Regions from separate parts of the Acidovorax sp. 106 genome, predicted to be linked through region 2. Evidence: predicted binding sites of a transcription regulator. Region 2 holds the regulator's gene; each other region holds the start of a gene.
What was found. Region 2 encodes FNR, which switches genes on or off when oxygen is low (the NO sensors DNR and NnrR bind a similar motif). Its sites were predicted from a motif close to TTGATNNNNATCAA; they were not measured.

Region 1 (5,611 bases), 740 kb from region 2:
GAGTCGGCCCAGAAGACCGGCGCCATGATGCTGTTTGGCGAGAAGTACGGCGAGACCGTGCGCGTGCTGGACATCGGCACTAGCCGCGAGCTGTGCGGCGGCACGCACGTGCAGCGCACGGGCGATATTGGCCTGTTCAAGGTGGTGGGCGAGGGCGGCGTGGCCGCAGGCGTGCGCCGCATTGAAGCCGTGACCGGCGCCAATGCACTGGCCTATCTGCAAAGCCTGGAAGACACCGTGAACCAGGCCGCTGGCGCCCTCAAGTCGCCCGTGGCCGAGCTGAACGCCCGCATTGCCCAGGCGCTGGAAAACGCCCGCACGCTGGAAAAAGAAGTGGCCGCCCTCAAGGGCAAGCTGGCTTCTGCCCAAGGCGACGAGTTGCTGACCCAGGCAGTGGACATCAAGGGCCTGAAAGTGCTGGCAGCCCTGCTGCCCGGTGCCGACGCCAAGACCCTGCGCGACACCATGGACAAGCTCAAGGATAAGCTCAAGACCGCTGCCATCGTGCTGGCCGCTGTGGACGGCGACAAGGTGCAACTGGCTGCGGGTGTCACAGCCGACAGCATTGGCAAAGTCAAGGCCGGCGAGCTGGTGAACTTTGTGGCCCAACAAGTGGGCGGCAAGGGCGGCGGCAAGCCCGACATGGCCATGGCAGGTGGCACAGATGCCAGCAAGGTGCCTGCTGCCTTGGCATCGGTGCAGGGCTGGGTGGCTGAGCGCGTCTGAGCTTCATGGCCTCGGTGGCCGAGCCTCCATGGACCATGAAAGTTATTTCACATTAAGCGTTTCGCTCCCTCAAGGGCTTCGTCAAGGGCTTCTTTAAAGGCTCTCCAAAGCCGCATCCGGTGCCATCGGATGCGGCTTTTTCTTTGAGCTACCTCGTCGGCAGTGCGTCTTCTGCGACGCAACCTCGCAGCGGCATGGCGCTGCAGTTAAGCTCTTGCGCTCTATGACCCAAGTCACCTTCCCCCCGCCGTTTACCCGCCCCTCACAGGTTTCAGAACAATTGCGCAGCGCCGGTTATGCGGTGCTGGCGCCGACTGATGTGGCCGCTTGGGCTGGGTGCGATTTGCACGACCTGTTGGCTCTCAACCCCGACTGGAACGACCTGCCACCAGACGACTTTTTGAAAGACGGCGGGCGCTACCGCCGTCGGCGCCACGCCTGTTTTGTGGTGGAGCACGGTGCAGTGCAGCAAGCCCCTCATCGCCCGCACTGGCAGCCGGTGGAATACAACGCCTTGCACGGCGGCATGCAGCGGTTGTTTGCCCCCATGTTGACTCCCACCGTGGCTGCACCGGTGTGGAACAAGCTCCTGGAGGCCCTGGCCAGCGTGTCAGACTCCGTGTTTGCCACCACGCCCGCCACCGAGCCTTGGTTTCTGGAAGCGCACCAGTTCCGTATCGACACCACCGATGGCATTGGTCGCCCCACGCCCGAGGGGGCGCACCGGGATGGGGTGGACCTGGTCGCGGTGTTTCTGGTGGATCGGCATGCCGTCAAAGGTGGTGAAACCCGCGTGTTCGAGGCCACGGGCCCAAGCGGTGTGCGCTTTACATTGACCCAGCCTTGGTCGCTGATGTTGCTGGACGATGCCCGCATGATCCACGAGAGCACACCCATCCAGCCCCTGGCAGAGGGCGCTTTCCGCGACACCCTGGTCATCACTTGCCGACGCGGTAATTTCCAGGGCGCGGACGTGGTGGACGCGTCGCAGTAACCGTTTGCGGTGCTGCGCTGCTTGTACTGGTATTCGCAGCGACATTTGATGCGAATCAAGGTCGGGGGTATGGTGCCAGTTCACACTCTGGCTTGTATTCGGGCCACCGCCTGATTTCTATCACCCAAGGAGCAATACCATGTTCAAGCACATTCTGGTTCCCATCGACGGCTCGGCCACTTCTCTGCTGGCTGTGTCCAAGGCCACGGCTTTGGCCAAGACCTTTGGCAGTGTGGTGACAGCGCTGTATGTGGTGGACCCCTATCCCTTCACCGGTGTGGGGGCTGATTTTGCTTATGGGCAAGCGCAGTACCTGAGCGCTGCCACGGCCGAGGCCAACACGGCACTGGACGCCGCCCGCAAGGCCATGACCGAAGCGGGTGTGAACGTGACCACCGTGGTGGGCGAGGGCCATGCCGTGCACGAAGGCATTGTGCGTGCACTGGAAAGCACCGGCGCCGACCTGATCGTGATGGGCTCACACGGCCGCCGTGGGCTGGAAAAGCTGGTGCTGGGCAGCGTGACCCAGCGCGTGCTGGGCCTGGTGCATGTACCGGTGCTGGTAGTGCGCGACTGACCCCTCAACCCAATCCTGTCAGTGCATGCGCAGCATGTGCTGAAAAGCAAAACGGCTCCCATGCAGGAGCCGTTTTGTTTTCTATTGCTCGTACATCCCACCGCCCGTAGAGCACGCGCTCTCCAAGCCAGTGCACCCGTGGAACTGGCTCTGCCAGGCCACCGGGTGTGTCCCCCTTCAGGGGGAAGGCGCAAAGCGCCTCAGGGGGTCACTCGATTTTTGCGCCAGAGGCCTCCACGATGCCCTTCCACTTGGTGTAGTCGTTCTTGAGCAAGGTGGTCAGCTGCGCGGGCGTCATGGCCTGGGCCTCAGCACCCTGGGCCTGGATGGCGGCCTTCATGTCGGGCGTGGCCAGCAGTTTGTTGATTTCGGTATTCAGCGTGGTGGCCACGGCGGCCGGGGTGCCAGCGGGGGCAAACACGCCGTACCACGTGCTCACATCAAAGTCCTTGAAGCCAGATTCAGCCACCGTGGGCACATCAGGCAGTGAGCTGCTGCGCTTGGCGGAGGTGACGGCCAGTGCCCGCAGCTTGCCGGACTTGATTTGGGCCATGGCCGATGGCACCGAGGACAAGAGCAGGTCCACATTGCCCGCCAGTGCATCCATCAGCGCGGGGTTGGAGCCCTTGTAGGGGATGTGGCTGAGCTTGATGCCTGCGGCCTTTTCAAACAGGTCGCCTGCCAAATGGATGGAGGTGCCGTTGCCGGGCGAGCCGTAGGTGACGGTACCCGGCGACGCCTTGGCTGCGGCCACCACATCGGCCAGTGTCTTGAACTTGGAGTTGGCGTTCGTCACGATGATGACGGGCGTGTAGGCCACATGGGCTACGGCGGTCAGGTCTTTGGTGGGGTCCCACGGCAGGTTTTTGTACAGCCAGGGGCCGATCACCAGGTTGTCCTTCTGGCCCATCACCAGGTCATAGCCTGTGGGCGCGGCCTTCACGGCTTCGGTGATGCCGATGGTGCCGCCTGCGCCAGCCTTGTTGTCGGCCACCACGGTCCACTTGGCCTGCTCGGTGAGCTTGGTAGCCACCAGGCGCGAGAGGATGTCGGTGCCGCCGCCGGGTGGGAAGGGCACGATCAGGCGGATGGGCTTGCTGGGGTAGGCCCCGGCGGGCGCCGAGGCGGCGGTCTGGGCTTGCACGGTGCTGCCCAGGGCCAAGGTCAGGGCGGTGAAGGAAATCAGTGCGCGAATCATGTCAGGGTGTCTCGGTCGGTTCGTGGGTTCGTTTGGTGGAGGGAGGAGGGCTCCTCACAGGCGCTCAAAAATCGCCGCAATGCCCTGGCCACCGCCAATGCACATGGTCACCAGCGCGTAGCGGCCTTGCACGCGTTGCAGCTCATGGATGGCCTTGACGGTGATGAGCGCACCGGTGGCGCCAATGGGGTGGCCCAGCGAAATGCCCGAGCCATTGGGGTTGACCTTGGCCGGGTCCAGGCCCAGGTCGCGAGTCACGGCGCAGGCCTGGGCGGCAAAGGCTTCGTTGGCTTCGATCACGTCCAGGTCGTTAACGGTGAGGCCCGCTTTTTTCAGCGCCAGTTGCGTGGCGGGTACAGGGCCAATGCCCATGTACTTGGGGTCTACACCTGCGTGGGCATAGGCCACCAGCCGCGCCAGGGGCTTGGCACCGCGCGCCTTGGCGGCACCGGCCTCCATCAGCACCACGGCCGCAGCGGCGTCGTTGATGCCCGAGGCGTTGCCTGCGGTCACCGTGCCGTTCTCTTTGACAAACACGGGCTTGAGTTTGGTCATGTCTTCCAGCGTGGCGCCGGGGCGGAAGTGCTCGTCGGTGGCGTACTGCACGTCGCCCTTCTTGCTCTTCAAGGTGACGGGGACGATCTGGTCCTTGAACACGCCAGCCTGCGTGGCGCGCTCGGCGCGGTTGTGGCTCTCTACGGCCAACTTGTCCTGGTCTTCGCGGGTGATGCCCCACTTGGCGGCGATGTTCTCGGCCGTCACACCCATGTGGATGTTGTGGAAGGGGTCGTGCAGCGCGCCGATCATCATGTCCACCATCTTGGTGTCGCCCATGCGGGCGCCCCAGCGCATGTTCAGGCTGGCAAAGGGCACGCGGCTCATGTTCTCGGCACCGGCGCCAATCGCCACGTCGGCGTCGCCCAGCAGGATGGACTGGCTGGCGTTGACGATGGCCTGCAGGCCCGAGCCGCAAAGGCGGTTGACGTTGTAGGCGGGTGTGCCTTCGCCGCAACCGCCGTGGATGGCGGCCACGCGCGAGAGGTACATGTCCTTGGGCTCGGTGTTGACCACATGGCCAAACACCACGTGGCCCACATCTTTGCCCTCCACGTTGGCGTGTGCCAGGGATTCACGCACCACCAGGGCGCCCAGCTCGGTGGGCGGCACATCTTTGAGGCTGCCGCCAAACGTACCAATGGCGGTGCGCACTGCGCTCACGACGACGACTTCACGGCTCATGATCAAGTCCTTTCAAATGAAATAGGCCGCTAGCGCTTTATCTATAAGCGCTAGCAGCTATAAAAAATGGAGCAAAAAATCGGGCTGGCTCAGCCCTCGCGCACATCGGCCACGGGTTGGGTGCCAAAGTCTGCGCGGTCCAGCCAGGCGAGCACGCGGGTGGCGGCATCGGCGGGCGAGGTCAGCAGCCCACCACTCTTGAGGTGGGCAAAGTTGGGTGCATCAGGGAAGTCTGCGGTGGGTGCACCACGCAGTTGCACCTGCATGTCGGTGTCGATCACACCGGGGGCCAGGGAGCATACCTTGGCACCGTGGGGCTTTGCCGCTTCGTCCAGTGCCAGGCAGCGGGTGAAGTGGTCCATGCCCGCCTTGGCCGCGCAATAGGCTGCCTGCGAGGCCATGGCCCGGCGGCCCAGCCCAGACGAAATATTGAGCACCTTGCGCGGCACGGCCCAGTCTGCGGTGGCGTGCAGGAAAGCCGCCGTGAGCTGCATGGGGGCCTCCAGCCCCACGCGCAGGGCATTGGCCAGGTCGGCGGGGTCGCTGTCAGACAAGGGGGCAATGCGGGGGATGACACCCGCGTTGTTGATCAGCGTGGCGCTAGCGAAGGCGGCGGGGGCCTGCTTTTTCAGCCAGGCCCGCAAATGCTCGGCAGCGGCTTGGCCGCGCGACAGGTCTTGCTGCCACTGTTCCAGCGCCACGTCAGAGGCCATGGCAGCGGCCGTCAGGTCTTGGTTGCTGTGGCGCGCGATGCAGACCACGGTGTGGTGTGGTTTGAGCAATTGCTGCGCCATGGCCAAGCCCATGCCGCGCGATGCACCGGTGAGGATAAAAAGCTGTGTTGGAGGCATGCGAGCATCGTACCGTCATGTGCAGC
Region 2 (5,611 bases):
TGCCAGCGGGCCACCGACCAGCCACAGGCCGCTGCCCACTGCAAAAAGCGCCATAGACAACGCCCCTTGTACCGGGCCGCCACTGAGCGCTGCCACCAACAGCGCTGAGTAAAGCAGCCCACAGGGCATCAGAGCCCACAACATACCAGCCGACGCCACCCCGGCAGGGCTGCCCACCAAGGGCCTGACACGCGCCCACACTGAGCGACCGGCCTGCTCCACCCAGGCAGGCTGGCGCAACTGAACCATCATCATCAGCCCCCAACCCAGCACAGCAACGTGCATGAGCGTCCACACAGGCCGCAGTGCCATGGATTGCTGGGTGACCCAGGCCAGGCTGTCCATCGCCCAGGCCGCCAAGGCCCCCAGCAGCGAATAGCCCAGCACACGGCCACTGTGAAAAGCCAACTGGCGCAGAACAGAGGGTGCTGCGCTGCGTGGCATCCAGTGCACAGGCTGCTCTGGCGGGAGAGTTCCTGCCACTGAAGCGCCCGCCCCCACCACGGCACCGCAAGGCGCCGAACACATGGCAATGCAGTGGGTACCACCCAGGAGCCCCATCACCAACGCAGTCCAGGCCACGGCACCAGTCATATCGAGTGTCAGATGATGCGAGAGAACTTGGCACGCGTGCGATCAGCCTGCAGGTAGCGATCAAACACCATGGCAATGCCACGCACAAAGAACCACCCCATGGCCGTGACACGCACACCCTCGTCACCGACCTCCACCAGGCCTTGGGTCTGCATGTCCTGGAGCTGATCCAACTCAGCAGCAAAGTAGCGGCGGAAGTCAATCAGCCAAGCCTGCTCCATGGGCTCAATGAGCAACTCTCCTTGGCACATCAAGGCCATGATGGCAGCACGTCGCACCAGATCGTCCCGATTCAGTGCCAAGCCACGGACCACGGGCAAACGCCCCTGGTCGAGGTGGTCGTAGTACTCATCCAGGGTCTTGGCATTTTGGCTATAGGTGGCACCAATGCGCCCAATGGCCGATACGCCCAAGCCAATCAGATCGCAGTCAGGCTGCGTGCTGTACCCCTGGAAATTACGGTGCAAGCGCCCTTGCCGCTTGGCAATGGCCAGGGCATCGGTGGGCAGCGCGAAATGGTCCATCCCCACATACACGTAGCCCGCCTCCAAAAAGGCATCCAGCGAACGCGACAACATGGCCACCTTGGCTCCGCCCGTAGGCAGCTCGGCAGTGATGATGCGACGCTGGGGCTTGAAGCGGTCTGGCAAGTGAGCATAAGCGTACAGCGCAATCCGATCCGGGCGGAGCTGAGCGATCTGGGACAGCGTACGGTCAAAAGATTCAGGGGTCTGGCGTGGCAAACCGTAAATCAAATCCACATTGATGGAATCAAACCCAATGGACCGGGCGGACTCTACCAAAGCAAAGACCTGCTCGGCGGGCTGCACGCGGTGCACGGCCTTTTGTACCTCGGTGTCAAAGTCTTGCACACCAAAACTCAGCCGGTTAAAACCCAACTCGGCCAACAAGGCCAAGCGCTCTGCATTCACAGTCCGCGGGTCCACCTCGATCGAATACTCACCCCCAGGCGCCAGCGTGAAGCTGCGCTTGAGCATAGACATGAGTTCGCGCAAGCCCTCATCCGAGAGAAACGTCGGCGTCCCCCCCCCCAAATGCAGCTGACTGACCACCTGCCCTACACCGCACTGGGCCGTGTGCAGATCAATCTCACGGCTCAGGTAGCGCAAATAGACATCGGCGCGGTCATGGTGTTTGGTGATGATCTTGTTGCAAGCGCAGTAGTAGCATAGCGACTCGCAAAACGGAATGTGCACGTAAAGCGACAATGGCATCGCCTTGGCACCTGTTCCCAGATGCCTCTGCGCCAATGCCAAGGCATATTCCTCTTGGCCAAATGCCTCCACGAAACGGTCTGCCGTGGGGTAGGAGGTGTATCGAGGGCCTGGCACGTCAAAGCGGGTCAGGAGTTCTGGGGTAACTGCGGTCATGGGGATATCCTTGCGTACTAGCTTACTGTGCCGCACCCCTCCTCTTGCGTCCTTGACCTGCATCAAGTGAAGTCATCTCCACAAGAGCGACAATTTGATGCATATCATCTGCTGCTACTCGCAGACCGAGGCATACCGGCCTCCCTCGTCGTGCACGATATGCCCGAACATCAACCAGGTTTCTGTGCCATGAATCCGCTCACCATCAAAGTCGCTTGCTCCAACTGCAACCTCCGCGAGCTTTGCATGCCCGTTGGCCTCAATGACGAACAGCTGCAGCGCATCGACGAGGTGGTGGCCGTGCGCCGCAAAGTCAAGCGCGGCGGCACACTTTTTCGCAATGGCGAAGCCTTCACCTCGCTGTACGCCATTCGCACAGGTTTCTTCAAGACCTGTGTCGCCACTGAGGATGGTCGCGACCAAGTCACGGGCTTTCAAATGGCCGGTGAGATCATCGGCCTGGATGGCATTGTCAATGATCACCATACCTGCGACGCCGTGGCGCTGGAAGACGCCGAAGTCTGTGTGATGCCGTTTGATCGCATTGAAGAACTCTCACGCGAAGTAACGGCACTGCAGCACCATGTGCACAAAATCATGAGCCGCGAAATCGTGCGCGAACACGGCGTGATGCTTCTTTTGGGCAGCATGCGGGCTGAAGAGCGCTTGGCGGCATTCCTGCTCAACCTGGTACAGCGCCTGCATGCTCGCGGCTTCTCTCAATCGGAGTTGGTGCTGCGCATGACCCGGGAAGAAATTGGCAGCTACCTGGGCCTCAAATTGGAAACCGTGAGCCGCACTTTCTCCAAATTCGTAGAGGATGGAACCGTCGAAGTTCGCCAGCGCCACGTACGAATCTTGGACACCGATGCCCTGCGCCGCATCGTGAACAATCAGCAAGCATGCCATTGAGCAACCTGCTTGCAGGGCATGCCCAACGGTAGCTTGCAACCCACATCAAGGGCAAGATGGTGTCTTGCGGCAATCGTCAGGCCGGTCTTGGTCAGGCACAGGGCAGCGGTTGAGTTCAAACGGTGACATGGCCAGCAGCGTGGTCATGGCACCCGACAACATGGTGAGCGCCCAAAAGGCAAAGAACGCCAGGGTGTAAACCCCCTGCCGAGACAACGCCAGCGGCTGTCCAAACCAGTGCAGGTCTTGGGGGTCCACCATGGCAAACACCAACACCTCCAAAGCCCCGGCGACCAAAAAAGCAGGCCAAGCAATCCACATCAAACGCTGTGTCCACATCGTGGTGTCTCCGTATGGTTTTGAGAAGGCGTCGAAGCCTGGGCCTACCGCCATGGAGGCCCTGACCCCGCAACTAGCGGGGCTGGTCTTTGAGTGGTGTCACGGCATGGTTGCGGCCCTTGAGCGCAGGTGCCATGCCGGGCTCCGGATTCTCCAGCCTCTTGTTGATGTCAATGCCTTGCTGGTAGTAGTCTTCAGCAACCACAGGGTCAGGACTGGACACTGCAATCCACAAGGTGACGAAGCCCGCCACTACGACGATCGCGGGGCCTGAGAGCACCAGCCAAACATGGCCAAACTTCCACCAAGGGGCAGCCTGGACGGGTGCGGGTGCGGGTGCTGAAGAGGAAATCGAAGACATAGCAAACTCCATCAAAACGGGTAAAACAGCGAGACCACAGGCTGCTTACCGAGGAACCAAAAAGACAGTTTTTTCCGATACATGGGCGCCACCACCTTCCGCCCCAATCTCAAACGTCACAGGATGCGAACCCGGCGTTGCGGACCCATAGGGCACCTGCAAACGCACCGCCACCCAGCGTGACTGCGCAGGCTCAATGTCCACAGCAGCCTCCGATACGACCTCCAAGCCCTCCAGCCCCTTGGCTGCTACGTGGTAGCGCTGAGGCAACTCCGTCGCATTCATGATCTGGATACGGTAGATGTTCTCCAGCTTACCGCCCGCAACGATGCGAGACAAGGCGGCACGATCCCGCACAACGTCGACCTTCAAAGGCGTTCTGGTCATCAGGCTGGCAAGCATGGCCACACACAAGGTCACCAGCACGGCGCTGTAAATCAACACACGGGGCCGCAACACGCGCCGTAGGATCTGGGACTGCGACCAGCGCTTCACGACGCCATTCTGGGTAGTGAACCGAATCAAGCCACGGGGGTACTTCACCTTGTCCATGACAGTGTTGCACGCATCCACGCACAACCCGCACCCAATGCACTCGTACTGCAGCCCTTTGCGAATATCAATACCCACAGGGCACACCTGCACACACAGCGTGCAGTCGATGCAATCCCCGAGACCCTTCGCCTTGTGATCTACGGTCTTGCTGCGTGGCCCACGTGGCTCACCACGCGCAACGTCGTAGCTGACGATGAGCGTGTCCTTGTCAAACATGGCGCTCTGAAAGCGTGCATAGGGACACATGTACTTGCACACTTGCTCACGCATGAAGCCCGCATTGCCATAGGTGGCAAAACCGTAAAACAACACCCAGAAAATCTGCCAGCTGCCCTGCAAAGCGATCAGCTCAGCGCCCAGCTCGCGGATCGGCACAAAGTAGCCAACGAAAGTGAACCCCGTCCACAGGGCTACTGCAATCCAAACGGCTTGCTTGAAAAACTTTTTCCTGACCTTTTCAAAGGTCCACGGACCGCCATCCAGGCGCAAGCGGGCACTGCGATCACCTTCGATCTTGTGCTCAATCCACATGAAGATTTCGGTGTAAACCGTTTGCGGACACGCAAACCCACACCACAAGCGCCCTGCCACCGCAGTGAACAAGAACAGAGACAGTGCTGAGATGATCAGCAGCCCCGTAAGGTAGATGAAATCCTGCGGATACAGGACCAGACCAAAAATGTAAAAGCGGCGCGCGCCCAGATCGAACAGCACCATTTGGCGCTGCCCCCACTCGAGCCAGGGCAGGCCATAAAACACCAACTGGGTCAGGAACACCATGGCCCAGCGCCACCGGGCAAACAAGCCGCTGATCGAGCGCGGGTAAATCTTCTTCTGCGCCTCGTACAGGGAGACGATCTCAACCTGACTGCTGGAAGCATCGGAGCCAGCTGCCTCGACGGGAGCGATGGGAATGACCTTGCGAGGGGACTCGCTGGGTTGCTTCATGGTGGCGCTCTTTATTTCTTCAAAACTACTCAACCCAAACAACAAAGGGCGGTATCACCCGATACCGCCCCGTACCCAGCTTACTGAGCCTTGTTGTTTGACAAGCCCCAGACATACGAGGCCAGCACCTTGATCTGGGCTTCCGTCAACTTTTCTGCCTGTGCAGGCATCTGGTTGACCTTGCCGTTGTTGATCATGGCCGTGATGGCTGCCTCACCCCAGCCATGCAGCCAGATGTCGTCGGTCAGGTTGGGGGCACCCAGGGCCTGGTTGCCTTTGCCGTCCATGCCATGGCATGCAGCACATGCCGTGAACTTGGACTTGCCCAAAGAGGCGCGCAATGAATCATGGGGGCTGCCCGACAGGCTCAACACGTAGTGCGACAGGTTGCGCACATCTTCAGGCGTGCCAACCGCTGCAGCCATGGGAGGCATGTTGCCAATACGGCCCTTTTGCAAGGTTTCCAGAATCTTGTCTGGAGTGCCGCCGTGCAGCCAGTCGCCATCCGCCA
Region 3 (5,611 bases), 170 kb from region 2:
GCCTTTGACATGACAAGGCGTTTTCTGCATGAGTCGGGCACCTACGGCGAGCTGGAAACCGGCGCCACCACGCTGGCTTTTGCCGACCACTCGCTAGGCCACGCCAACTTTGCAGGCGGCCATGTCGCCGCCAATGCCAGCCCACAGCCCCTGGGCATGGAGATCGGTCTGGTCACCCCCGATGTCCCCACAGCCCACCAACAGGCGCTGGGCAGCGGAGCCACCGAGCTGGCACCACCCAGCACCAAGCCCTGGGGCCAAACGGTGTCCTACCTGCGTTGCCCAGATGGCACCTTGGTCGAGCTGTGCACACCGATTCTGGCCGGTTAGCCCGGAGAACCCACTTGGCCATGTGGCCGCAAAGTCGGCTCGCTGATCCAGCAACAGCCCTCTGCGCAAAGCGGCGGGAAAGTGGCATGCTCTGAGCCATGGGAACCATGTTGGAAAAATCACCCCCAGCCATGCAGCCGCCGCCAAGCCCCCCAGGCGCTGCGGCCTTAAACCCGCTGCATGCCAAAGACTTGCAGGCCAAGGTGATTGGCTTTGTGGCATTGGCGCTGGTGGTGACGGCAGCATTGGTGGCGTTGGCGCTCTACACCAAATGGCAAGACGCTATAGATTCCCAGGAGCGGCAAAACGCCAACTTGGCACGGGTGCTGCAAGAACAAACGCTGCGCGTGCTAGCACCCATTGACCAAGCCACGCTGCGCATGCGGGATGCGTTGGCCCAAGGCAGTTTTCAGCCCTCAGACTACACGCGGCTGGCCAATGAAACCGGTCTGGTACCCGACATCCTGACTCAGCTCTCTGTCGTGGGGGCAGACGGACGTTTCGTGGCCAGCAACCTGGACCCGGATGGACAAAAGACCGGGCCGCTTGATCTCTCGGAACGCGAACACATCCAGGTGCACCTAGAGCCAGCACGCCACGCTGATACCCGCAAGCAACTCACCCGCAATGGCCTGTTTGTGGGCAAACCGGTGCTGGGCAAGGTATCAGGCAAATGGACCCTGCAACTCTCGCGCCCCATCGTGTCGCCCAGTGGCTACTTGCACGGTATCGTGGTGGCATCGGTCAACCCCAACTACTTCGAAACGGTGTACGGTGACGTCGAATTGGGGGCTGGCGGCGCTGTGTCGCTGTTTGGCGATGACAACACTCTGCGGGCACTGGTTGCAGGGGGCAAAGCCACCGGTATGGGCAAGACCATCACGCTCCCCCCTCACCACCCATTGACAGACCTCAACAAAGCAGAGGGTACCTACGTCCGCGTCAGCGAGGTGGACAACACAGAGCGGATCACGGCATTCCGGCGGGTGCCGGGGTATCCGTTGAGCATGTTGGTCTCCACCACGACAGAGGCAGCGCTGGAGGAGTGGCGGGACATGCGCAACGTGACACTGACCGTGGCGTTGCTGCTGGGCGCAGCCATCGTGGCCAGCGGTGTGGGTTTCTTGCGCGGCGTGCGGAGGCTGGAAGAGTCCCACGCAGCGCTGGCCATCAGCGAAGCGCAGGCCCAATCGGCAAGTCAGGCCAAAAGTGAATTTCTGGCAGCGGTATCGCACGAGCTGCGCACGCCGCTCACCAGCATCCGGGGCTTTGCGGAACTGATGGAGTTGCGCTTGCAGCAGCCTTCGTTCAGGGAGGCGGCCAGCTTGATCCGGCAGGCTGCAGACCACCTCAACACATTGCTCACCGAAATTCTGGACTTGGCCAAGGTCGAGGCCGGAGCCATGCCCATTGTGCTGGCGCCCCACCCCGTGCGCGAATTGGTGCAAAACACGGCTGACTTTTTCGCTATTTCAGCGGCCCAAAAGGGCCTGACGCTACAAGTGTCGGTATCACCAGACACCCCGCAATTGCTGGTGTGCGACGGGCTCAGACTCAAGCAAATTCTGAACAACCTGCTCTCCAATGCCCTCAAATTCACGGCACAAGGCGGCGTGCGGCTGGAAGTGGAGACAGGGGCCGAGGGTACACGGCTGCAGTTTCATGTCGTGGACTCGGGCCCCGGCATTCCACCGCACTTGCACGATCTGATTTTTGAGAAATTTCGCCAAGGCAGCGCCCAGGTAAGCAGCGAGCATGGAGGCACGGGCTTGGGCCTGGCCCTGTCCAGGGCGCTGGCGGAGTTGATGCATGGCGAACTGACTGTCACCTCCACACCCGGCGAAGGGGCGCGGTTCACTCTGTCCTTACCTTGTACGGAGCCGACTGCGGGCTGACACAGGTTCTTATCTACGCGAAATGACCGGGGGTTGATTCGGCTCATGCCAGCACACCCGGAGCCCCGATGAAGCCATAAAAAAAGCCAGCGCAGATGCGCTGGCTTTTCCCCACCAGAATGTGCGCAGCGTTGCCGCTGCGCAAGGCGCATCAGAAGCGCCAGCCGAGGCCCACACCCACCAGAACAGGGTCCACCTTGAACGTGCCAATCTTGGCGCCTGCCAAGCTCACGTCGGTCTTGATGAAGACTTTCTTGACGTCCAGGTTCAGGTACAGGTTCTTTTGCAGCGGAATGTCCACGCCCACTTGCAGGGCTGCGCCAAAGCTGTTGCGATCAATGTCCACACCTGCGGGCAACTTCACGCTGGAGAAGCGTGTGTAGTTGATACCAGCACCGACGTAAGGCTTGAAACTGCCCATGGGCATGTGGTACTGCACCAGCAGCGAAGGAGGCAGGTGCTTGAGCGTGCCAATCTTGCCGCCCAAAACGCTGGAGCTCAAGTCGTGCTTTTGAGGCACAGTCAACACCAGCTCGGCAGCGATGTTGGGGGTGAAGAAGTACGACACGTCGACTTCAGGAATGACTTTGTCGTTCACCGACAGACCGAGGCCGGTACTGTCTTTGTTGGCGCTATCGAGGTTCACGGCACGGGCACGCACCAGCCAAGGGCCTTCGGCTTGCTGCGCAAACGCAGCGCCCGAAGTCATCATTGCGCACAGAACGGCCACGGTCAGCAGGTTTTTCTTCATACAGAACTCAATGCAGTTGAACGGGGACGGCCCCCGTGTTTGTATTGGGCCTGTTAGCGAATTGGTCAACCTTGCCACAGGTCAAACAACCCTGTGTTTACCCGAGGCCATTCGGTCGGCGCCCATTCAATCGATGGGCCAGGCGCCCGCCCCCTTCATCCTTGGGCGGCAGGGCTGCCGCGCAAACGTTGCACCACCGTTACGGCCACAAGCACCACCACCCCAGCCAACAACCCAATCAACGCATTCAGCACATTGGGAACCAAAACCGACCACAAGCCCCCCACGGGCCACTGGGCTGCCACCGTGCCCCAACCTTCGACGGCGTGGTGCAGCCAAGGCACACCATGCACCAAGATGCCGCCCCCCACCAGGAACATGGCGGCAGTGCCTGCCACCGACAAGCACTTCATCAGCCAAGGAGCCGCCCACAGAATGCCACGGCCCATGGCCTGGGCAGCGCTGCTGCTTTTGCGATGCAGCCAAAGGCCAAGGTCGTCCAACTTGACGATGCCTGCCACGAGGCCGTACACACCCAGGGTCATGATGAATGCAATGCCGCTGAGCACCATGACCTGCTGCGCAAAGGGCGCGTTTGCCACCGTCCCCAACGTGATCGCAATGATCTCGGCGGACAAGATGAAGTCCGTGCGCACGGCACCTTGGATCTTCTCCTTTTCAAAAGCCACCATGTCCACGGCAGGATCGGCATTGGCTTTGACCAGGCTGTCGTGCTCTGCCTGGGCTTTGTCTTGTGGGTGCAAAAACTTGTGGGCCAACTTTTCTGTGCCTTCAAAGCACAGGAAAGCACCGCCCAGCATTAATAGCGGCGTCACAGCCCAGGGCGCAAAAGCGCTGATCAGCAGCGCCGCAGGCACCAGGATGACCTTGTTGATCAAGGACCCTTTGGCCACCGCCCATACCACCGGAATTTCACGGTCTGCGCGCACACCCGTGACCTGCTGGGCGTTCAGCGCCAGATCATCGCCCAGCACACCAGCGGTTTTTTGCGCGGCGACCTTGGTCATCACGGAGACATCGTCGGCCATGGCCACGCTCTTTTTTGCCGCCACTTTGGTCATTAACGCGACGTCGTCAAGGATGGTCGCGATGTCATCCAATAAAGCTAAAAGGCTGCCTGCGGCCATGAAGTTTCCCCAACGAAGTCAATGAACTCGCGGGACTATATCAACCAGGCCCATCGGCATACCCCAAAGCCGCCGTCGCCCACAGCCCATGGGGCTCAACAGCAACAACCCGATCCAGGCCATCCGTGCAGATGCCTTCAAAAGCCATGAGGGCTGTTTTTAGGTATGGCGCATACTCCAGGCCCTCACCCACTCTCTCGGGGTCCCTTGACAACGGGCTTCAGGCCCATTGCATGCCAGGCTACCTCACCAAGCACGAGAGCATCCCCGTCCCAGGGGTCGCTAATCTTTTCATTCGCTCGCTGCTGGACAAACAGCAATTTTCCGACCCCCTGGGCGCTGCAGAGCAGCTGGGCATCTCTTCTGCGGCCTGGCCCTTGTTCGGACTGTTGTGGCCTTCAGGCGCGCAGCTGGCAGCCCGCATGGCCTCGCGCCCTTTGCGCACCGGGGAGCGGATCTTGGAGATTGGCTGCGGACTGGGACTGGCGAGCCTGGTGTGCCATCGGCGCGGCATGGATGTCACTGCCAGCGATTGCCACCCGCTGGCGAGGCAGTTTCTGGAGGAGAACCTGCGCCTCAACGCACTAGCCCCCATGAAGTACCGCACAGGCCAATGGGGCACAGACAACCCCCAGGGCATGGGTGATGTGCAGGGCCAGTTTGATCTCATCATCGGCAGCGATGTGCTGTACGAACGCGATGCGCGTGCCACGTTGGCCCATTTTCTGGATGCCCATGCAGACCAGGGCGCTCAAATTTGGATCGTCGATCCCAACCGGGGAAATCGGGCTGCATTTCACAAGCAGATGGCCGCCCACAGATTTGAGGTAGTGGAAGAGCGCCTTGACTGCCCAGCGCTGGAGCATGTGCCCGCCTACAAAGGCCGCCTGCTGGTGTATGAAAGGCCCCGCAGCCTCGCCATGATGGCGCCCGCTTGAGAGTCACAGGCCATACAAAGGCCAAGTTTCAGACACCCACCTGGTCTGAGCCCCATTAAAAAAGGCCGGGTGCTTGCGCATCCGGCCTTTTTGCACAGGCAAACACAGCGGTTCTACCTGTCATCCCCCCAGGGGACCAAGGTCAGGGACTCAACCCACCCACTTGCGCGCGTTGCGCCAGATGCGCATCCAGGCGCTGTACTGCGCCTTGTCTTCGCTCGTCCAGCTCATCTGCACGTTGCGAAACACGCGCTCAGGGTGCGGCATCATGGCCGTGAAGCGGCCGTCGGCTGTGGTCACGGCGGTGAGGCCAGCCGCGCTGCCATTGGGGTTAAACGGGTACTGCTCGGTGGCACGGCCATGGTTGTCCACATAGCGTATGGCGGCGATGGCCTTGTCGGCGTTGCCCCGGTACTTGAAGTTGGCATACCCCTCGCCGTGCGCCACGGCAATCGGCAGGCGGCTGCCTGCCATGCCTTGCAAGAACAAGCTGGGCGATTCGAGCACTTCGACCAGTGACAGGCGGGCCTCGAAGCGCTCGCTCTGGTT
Region 4 (5,611 bases), 110 kb from region 2:
CGCCGGGGTTGGTGCTGATATCATTTTGATAGCTGTCAGCGCTTGTGGATTGAGCGCTAGGAGCTGATTTGATATCAAGATTTGGCGCGGCAATCCGCCCCACGGCCATGGGGCGGCCGGGTCGCATGGCGATGCGCCAGAAGGCCACGTCGCCCAGCTTTTTCATCATGGCGCGGGTGTGGTCGGCCTCGCCCACGCTCACGCCGCCGCTGGTGATGATGGCGTCGGCGCGCTGCGCCGCTTCGGTGAAGGCTGCTTCGAGCAGGGCTGGATCGTCGCGCACCACACCCATGTCGATCACCTCCACGCCCAGGCGGCAAAGCAGGCCAAACACCGTGTAGCGGTTGCTGTCGTACACGGCGCCTTCGCGCAGGGGCTCGCCCAGGCTCAGGATTTCGTCGCCGGTCGAGAAATAGGCCACCCGCAGGCGGCGCGATACCGTCACCGTCTTCAGCCCCAGGCTGGCCACCAGGCCCAGCGCGGCGGGGGTGAGCAGCTCGCCTTGCGCCAGGGCCACGCCGCCCTCCATTAGGTCCTCGCCCTTGAAACGGCGGTTGTCGCCCAGGCGCAGCACATCGGCAGCGATGGTGATGTGCTCGCCCTGCGCGGTGGTGAATTCCTGCGGCACCACCGTGTCCAGCCCGGCGGGCATGATGGCGCCGGTCATGATCTTCACGCATTCGCCGGGCTGCACCGTGCCTGCCCAGGCCTTGCCCGCCAGGGCCGTGCCCATGTTGCGCAGCGTCAGCGGCTGGCCTGCCACCAGCTGGCTGCCCGCAAAGGCATAGCCGTCCATGGCCGAGTTGTCGTGCGGTGGCACGCTGATGGGCGAGATCACATCGCGCGCCAGCACGCGGCCCAGGGCCTCGAAGATGCCGACTTCTTCGGTGCCTTCCACGGGCTGCACCAGCGCCTGCAAAAACGCGTTGACCTGGTCTGCGTGCAGGGCCTGGGGGTCGTAGCCGGCCAGTTCGGCGGCAATCTGGGCGATGGATTTCATGCGAAAGCGGTGGTTGGGTCGGTGGGTAAAACGGCGCGTTGCACCTTGGGCGGGCGGTGCTCTAGGTGGCGATGGCGACCGGGGTGGGCGCAGAGGGTAGCAAAAGCAGCATGTGCAGTTTGTCGTAAGGTACACCGTCGACCACGATAGCGCCCGGCAGCAGGCCCCAGGCGCGAAAACCTGCTTGCTCGTACAGCCGCACCACATGGGTGTTGCTGGCCGTGACGGTGAGCACCAGTTGCGTCAGCCCCGGCACCTGGCGGGCCAGCTGGATGCAGGCCGCCACCAGTTGCTGCCCAAGGCCACGGCGCTGGGCCTGGGGCGCCACCATCATGCCCACCACCACGGCGCAGTGCCGCTGTTTGGTGCGCTGCTCGCGTTCGCAACCCACACAACCGAGCAGGGCGCCGGTGTCATCAAACGCCCCCAGGAAAAACTGGCCCGAAGCGGGGTCGCCAAACCGCCCCACATAGCTCTCGGCCAACCGGCCCACCGAGGATTCGTAGTCGGAGGTGAACGCATCGGGCGCGCTGCGCAGGGCCTCGTCACGCAGGGCTTTGTAGGCCGCAGCATCGCTGGCCTGCAGGGGGCGTATCTGCACGGCAGCGCGCTGCGGGTGGGCGGTGCCGGCAGGGGCGTCTGTGGCGATGGTTGCGCTTGTGGCGAGTGCGGCGCGGAAGGGCGGCATGGTCAGCTTGCGCGTTCTAGCGCCTGCAGCTCGGCCAGCGTGTTGGCGTTGAAGAACGCCTTGGGATCATCGCCGGGCTGGTCAAACGGCACGGTCACGCAGCGGTGCGTGGCGGTCCATGCATCGATCTTGCGCCCACCGGCCTGGGTAAAGCGCACCAGGCTTTCGAGCAGGTCCACCCGCAGCAGGCAAAACACCGGCTGCGTGCGCACGGTGGTGTGGCCGGTGCCGTCGTCTTCAGGGGCAGCAGCCATGGCGATTTCTGCCTGTTGCTCGTCGGCAGCCTGCGCCATGCGGGCCGCCAGGTCCAGGGGAAACAGTGGCGTATCGCACGGCACCGTCAGCAGCCAAGGGGTTTCGCAGCGCTCCAGCCCGGTCAGGAAACCGGCCAGCGGCCCGGCGTAGTCGTTGCTGGCATCGGGCCACACCGGCGCGCCAAACGATTCATAGGCCGCCAGGTTGCGGTTGGCATTGACCAGCGACGCGCCCACCTGCATCTGCAGCCGCATCAAGGTGTGCAACGCCAGCGGCAGGCCGCGAAAGTTCTGCAGGCCTTTGTCCACCCCGCCCATGCGGGTGCCTCGGCCCCCTGCGAGGACAAGGCCGGTGATGTTTTGGGTATCAATCATTGGTGTTCTTTAACTATTCAAAGGATCGCAGGCCAGAGTTTCCCGTGGCCTCGAAGTCAGAACTGCGCACAAGGCCATGGCAGCCAAGCAAGGGCCTTGGCCGGCCGCGCCGCCCCGCCGCGAGGGCTGCGTCCCCCTTCCCGCGCGCAGCGCGAGAGAAGGGGGAGGCGAAGCAGTCGCTCAGGGGGTTGTGCCATGTTATCCACCGATGTAGCTCATCTCCACCCGCCGCGTGCCAGCGCCCGCATCAGCAGGCAGGCTGCTGCGCAGTTCAGAATACCGGTCGTTGCGCTGCTGCCAGATGGGCGCGATGGCAGCGGCAATGTCTGCATCGCTGGCGCCGCTGCGCAGCAGGCCACGCAGGTCATGCCCTTGGGATGCGAACAGGCACAGGTACAGCTTGCCCTCGGTGGACAGGCGGGCGCGGTTGCAGTCGTGGCAAAACGCCTGCGTCACGCTGCTGATGACGCCCACCTCGCCCAGCGCGCGGTCGTACTGCCCGCTGGCATCGGCATAGCCCCAGCGCTCGGCGGTTTCGCCGGGGCTGCTGGGCGACAGGGGCACCAGCGGCAGCTCGGCGCGCAGGCGCGCGACCAGCTCGGCCGAAGGCAGCACCTCATCCATGCGCCAGCCGTTGGTGGCGCCCACGTCCATGTATTCGATAAAGCGCAGCGTGGTACCCGTGCCGCGAAAGTGGCGGGCCATGGGCAAGATTTCATGGTCATTGGTGCCGCGCTTGACCACCATGTTCACCTTGATTTGCGACAGCCCCGCGGCCTGCGCGGCATCAATGCCTGCCAGCACATCGGCCACCGGAAAGTCCACATCGTTCATGCGGCGGAAGACTGCGTCGTCCAGTCCGTCCAGGCTCACCGTCACGCGGTTCAAGCCCGCCTCCTTCAATGCCTTGGCCTTGCGTGCCAGCAGCGATCCGTTGGTGGTGAGCGTCAGGTCCGGCGCCTTGCCGTCCACCGTGCGCAGCTGCGCCAGTTGGGCGATGAGGTCTTCGATGTTCTTGCGCAGCAGCGGCTCGCCGCCCGTGAGGCGAATCTTGCGCACCCCGTGCGCCAGAAACAGCGACGCCAGCCGCGTGATTTCTTCAAAGCTCAGCAGCGCGCTGTGGGGCAGGTAGGGGTAGTCCTTGTCGAACACTTCCTTGGGCATGCAGTAGTTGCAGCGGAAGTTGCAGCGGTCCGTCACGCTGATGCGCAGGTCGCGCAGCGGGCGCCCCAGGGTGTCCACTAGCAAGCCAGTGGCTTGCGAGGGGTGCAAAGGAACCAGGGCTGCCAAGTCAGCGCGGCGCAGGTCCACCAGGGGAATGACACGTTCAGCCATGGCCGAATTGTGCCCGAAGGCCTGTTTCCCACACCAGGCAAGTCCTTCATTGTCTTGATCCGTGTCAAGACGGGGACGGGTTGTGCACTTGGCTGGATCTTCGCCTTGGGCTGCTGGCGGCATATTGATCTGGCGCAACGGAGCGGGTTGACATTGTCATGACAATTCCATGACCTTCAAGGGTTTACCCCAGTTACTTTGACAGAAAGCAGGCTCCGTCATGACATGCAGCAATCCAACCGTGGTTCCGTGGTCGCGCCAACGTCGGCGCCTTGTGCAATGGGTGACGGCGGGCGTGGTGTTGCCTACCTGGGCGGCCACCGTGCAGGCGCAGATGGCGCTGTCTGCGGCCATCAACGTGTCGGGCTCGTTCCGGGCGATGTCGCAGCGCATGGCCAAGGCCTATTGCCAGCAGCAGCTTGGTGTGATGCCAGATGCCGCACTGGAGGTGCTGACCAAAGCGCGCAAGCAAGCGCAGGTCGGGGCCGCAGATTTGGCCAAGGGCTCCACTGCGGGTGCCTGGCCTGCCGAGCTGAGTCGCCAGCTGGAAGAGGTGCAAAAGCAGTACAGCATCTTGAATACGCTCACGGCCGTGGCGCCTTCGAAGGCATCGGCCGTGGCGGTGGCCGAGCAGGCCGACCGCATGATGGTTGCGGCGCAGACCGCCACCGAGGCGCTGGAAAAGCTGGCCCGCGCACCCAGCGCCAAGCTCGTGGGTTTGGCAGGGCGCCAGCGCATGCTGTCGCAGCGCATGGCCAAGCACTATTTCTTGATGGCAGCGGGCGTGGAGCCCAAGGCATCGCAAACCCAAATGAATGCCGACGCCGCCGAGTTCAAACAGGCGCTGCAAGCCCTGGCGGCAGCGCCAGTGTCCACCGCCGCCATCCGCACCGAGCTGGACCTGGGGCAGGCCCAGTGGCTGTTTTTTGAAACCGCCATGCGCCGCAACCCCGATGCCCAGGGCATGTCTGCCGTGGCCACCACCAGCGAGCGCTTGCTGGAGGTGACGGACCGGCTGACCTCGTTGTACGACGCAGCCCTGCGCGAAGTGCTGGGCTGAAGTCCCGGGAGGGCTGTTGGCGGTCTTGAGAGAGATCGCCAATAGGCTTTAGAGCGGCAAACACGACTCAGCGAAGTGGCCCTGGCTAGGCGTTCCGCGGCAGGCAGTACAGGGGTAAGACAAGACGGGACAACGACTCCAGGGGGGTTGTGCTAGCCGCTCTTGGAACAGGTTCTTAAACGCAGCGCGCCCCGTCCACCTCAATGCACACGCCGCTGATGAAGGCGGCTTCGTCGCTGGCGAGGTACAGCGCCGCATTCGCCACGTCTTGTGCTGTGGAAAACCGCCCCAGCGGGATGGTCGCCAGGAACTTGGCGCGGCGGGCGTCGTCCACCGGGCCGCCCGCAAACTCTGCCGCCAGCCCGGTGTCGGGGTTGAAGACGGGGTTCAGGCAGTTGACGCGGATGTTGTCGGGCCCCAGCTCGGCTGCCATCGACTTGCTGATGGTGATGACTGCGCCCTTGGAACCGTTGTACCAAGTCAGCCCCGGGCGTGGGCGCAGCCCGGCGGTGGAGGCAATGTTGATGAGGCTGCCCCCGCCTGTGCGGCGCAGCGCGGGCACGGCGTGGATGGCGCTGAGGTAGATGCTCTTGACGTTGATGGCGAAGACCTTGTCGAACTCTTCTTCGCTCACCTCCAGCATGGGGCGGTTGCGGTGCGTCCAGCCCGCGTTGTTCACCATGGCATCGAGCCGGCCAAACAGGCGCTCGGCCTCTGCCACCAAGGCTTGGACTTGGGCGGATTGCGTGACATCGGCCTGGAAGAAAGCGGCCTTGCCCCCGGCCGCCGTGATCTCGGCCACCACGCGCTGGCCGCCTGCGGTGTGGATGTCGTTGACCAGCACGTTGGCGCCTTCTTCGGCCAGGCGTTTGGCAATGCCTTCGCCAATGCCATTGCCA

Region 1: C8C98_RS17820 (universal stress protein) is a predicted target of FNR. The motif match lies at 1,766-1,779, and genes of this name have one in related genera.
Region 3: C8C98_RS20280 (OmpW family protein) is a predicted target of FNR. The motif match lies at 3,048-3,061, and genes of this name have one in related genera.
Region 4: C8C98_RS20535 (type IV pili methyl-accepting chemotaxis transducer N-terminal domain-containing protein) is a predicted target of FNR. The motif match lies at 3,707-3,720, and genes of this name have one in related genera.

What each region holds. Positions count from the first base shown of each region.
Region 1 covers NZ_RCCC01000001.1:4,046,341-4,051,951, forward strand. The annotation lists gene alaS (alanine--tRNA ligase) at 1-726, shown strand, start outside; gene C8C98_RS17815 (2OG-Fe dioxygenase family protein) at 950-1,720, shown strand; gene C8C98_RS17820 (universal stress protein) at 1,860-2,297, shown strand; gene C8C98_RS17825 (tripartite tricarboxylate transporter substrate binding protein) at 2,506-3,495, opposite strand; gene bktB (beta-ketothiolase BktB) at 3,550-4,734, opposite strand; gene C8C98_RS17835 (SDR family NAD(P)-dependent oxidoreductase) at 4,824-5,585, opposite strand.
Region 2 covers NZ_RCCC01000001.1:4,788,584-4,794,194, forward strand. The annotation lists gene C8C98_RS21045 (sulfite exporter TauE/SafE family protein) at 1-594, opposite strand, end outside; gene hemN (oxygen-independent coproporphyrinogen III oxidase) at 603-1,985, opposite strand; gene fnr (fumarate/nitrate reduction transcriptional regulator Fnr) at 2,175-2,897, shown strand; gene C8C98_RS21060 (hypothetical protein) at 2,943-3,236, opposite strand; gene C8C98_RS21065 (FixH family protein) at 3,310-3,597, opposite strand; gene ccoG (cytochrome c oxidase accessory protein CcoG) at 3,643-5,100, opposite strand; gene ccoP (cytochrome-c oxidase, cbb3-type subunit III) at 5,181-5,611, opposite strand, start outside.
Region 3 covers NZ_RCCC01000001.1:4,620,691-4,626,301, forward strand. The annotation lists gene C8C98_RS20270 (VOC family protein) at 1-330, shown strand, start outside; gene C8C98_RS20275 (ATP-binding protein) at 429-2,225, shown strand; gene C8C98_RS20280 (OmpW family protein) at 2,377-2,976, opposite strand; gene C8C98_RS20285 (DUF808 domain-containing protein) at 3,132-4,124, opposite strand; gene C8C98_RS20290 (methyltransferase) at 4,358-5,062, shown strand; gene purL (phosphoribosylformylglycinamidine synthase) at 5,213-5,611, opposite strand, start outside.
Region 4 covers NZ_RCCC01000001.1:4,680,780-4,686,390, reverse strand. The annotation lists gene C8C98_RS20555 (molybdopterin molybdotransferase MoeA) at 1-1,000, opposite strand, end outside; gene C8C98_RS20550 (GNAT family N-acetyltransferase) at 1,062-1,688, opposite strand; gene mobA (molybdenum cofactor guanylyltransferase MobA) at 1,691-2,317, opposite strand; gene moaA (GTP 3',8-cyclase MoaA) at 2,516-3,652, opposite strand; gene C8C98_RS20535 (type IV pili methyl-accepting chemotaxis transducer N-terminal domain-containing protein) at 3,873-4,712, shown strand; gene C8C98_RS20530 (SDR family oxidoreductase) at 4,888-5,611, opposite strand, start outside.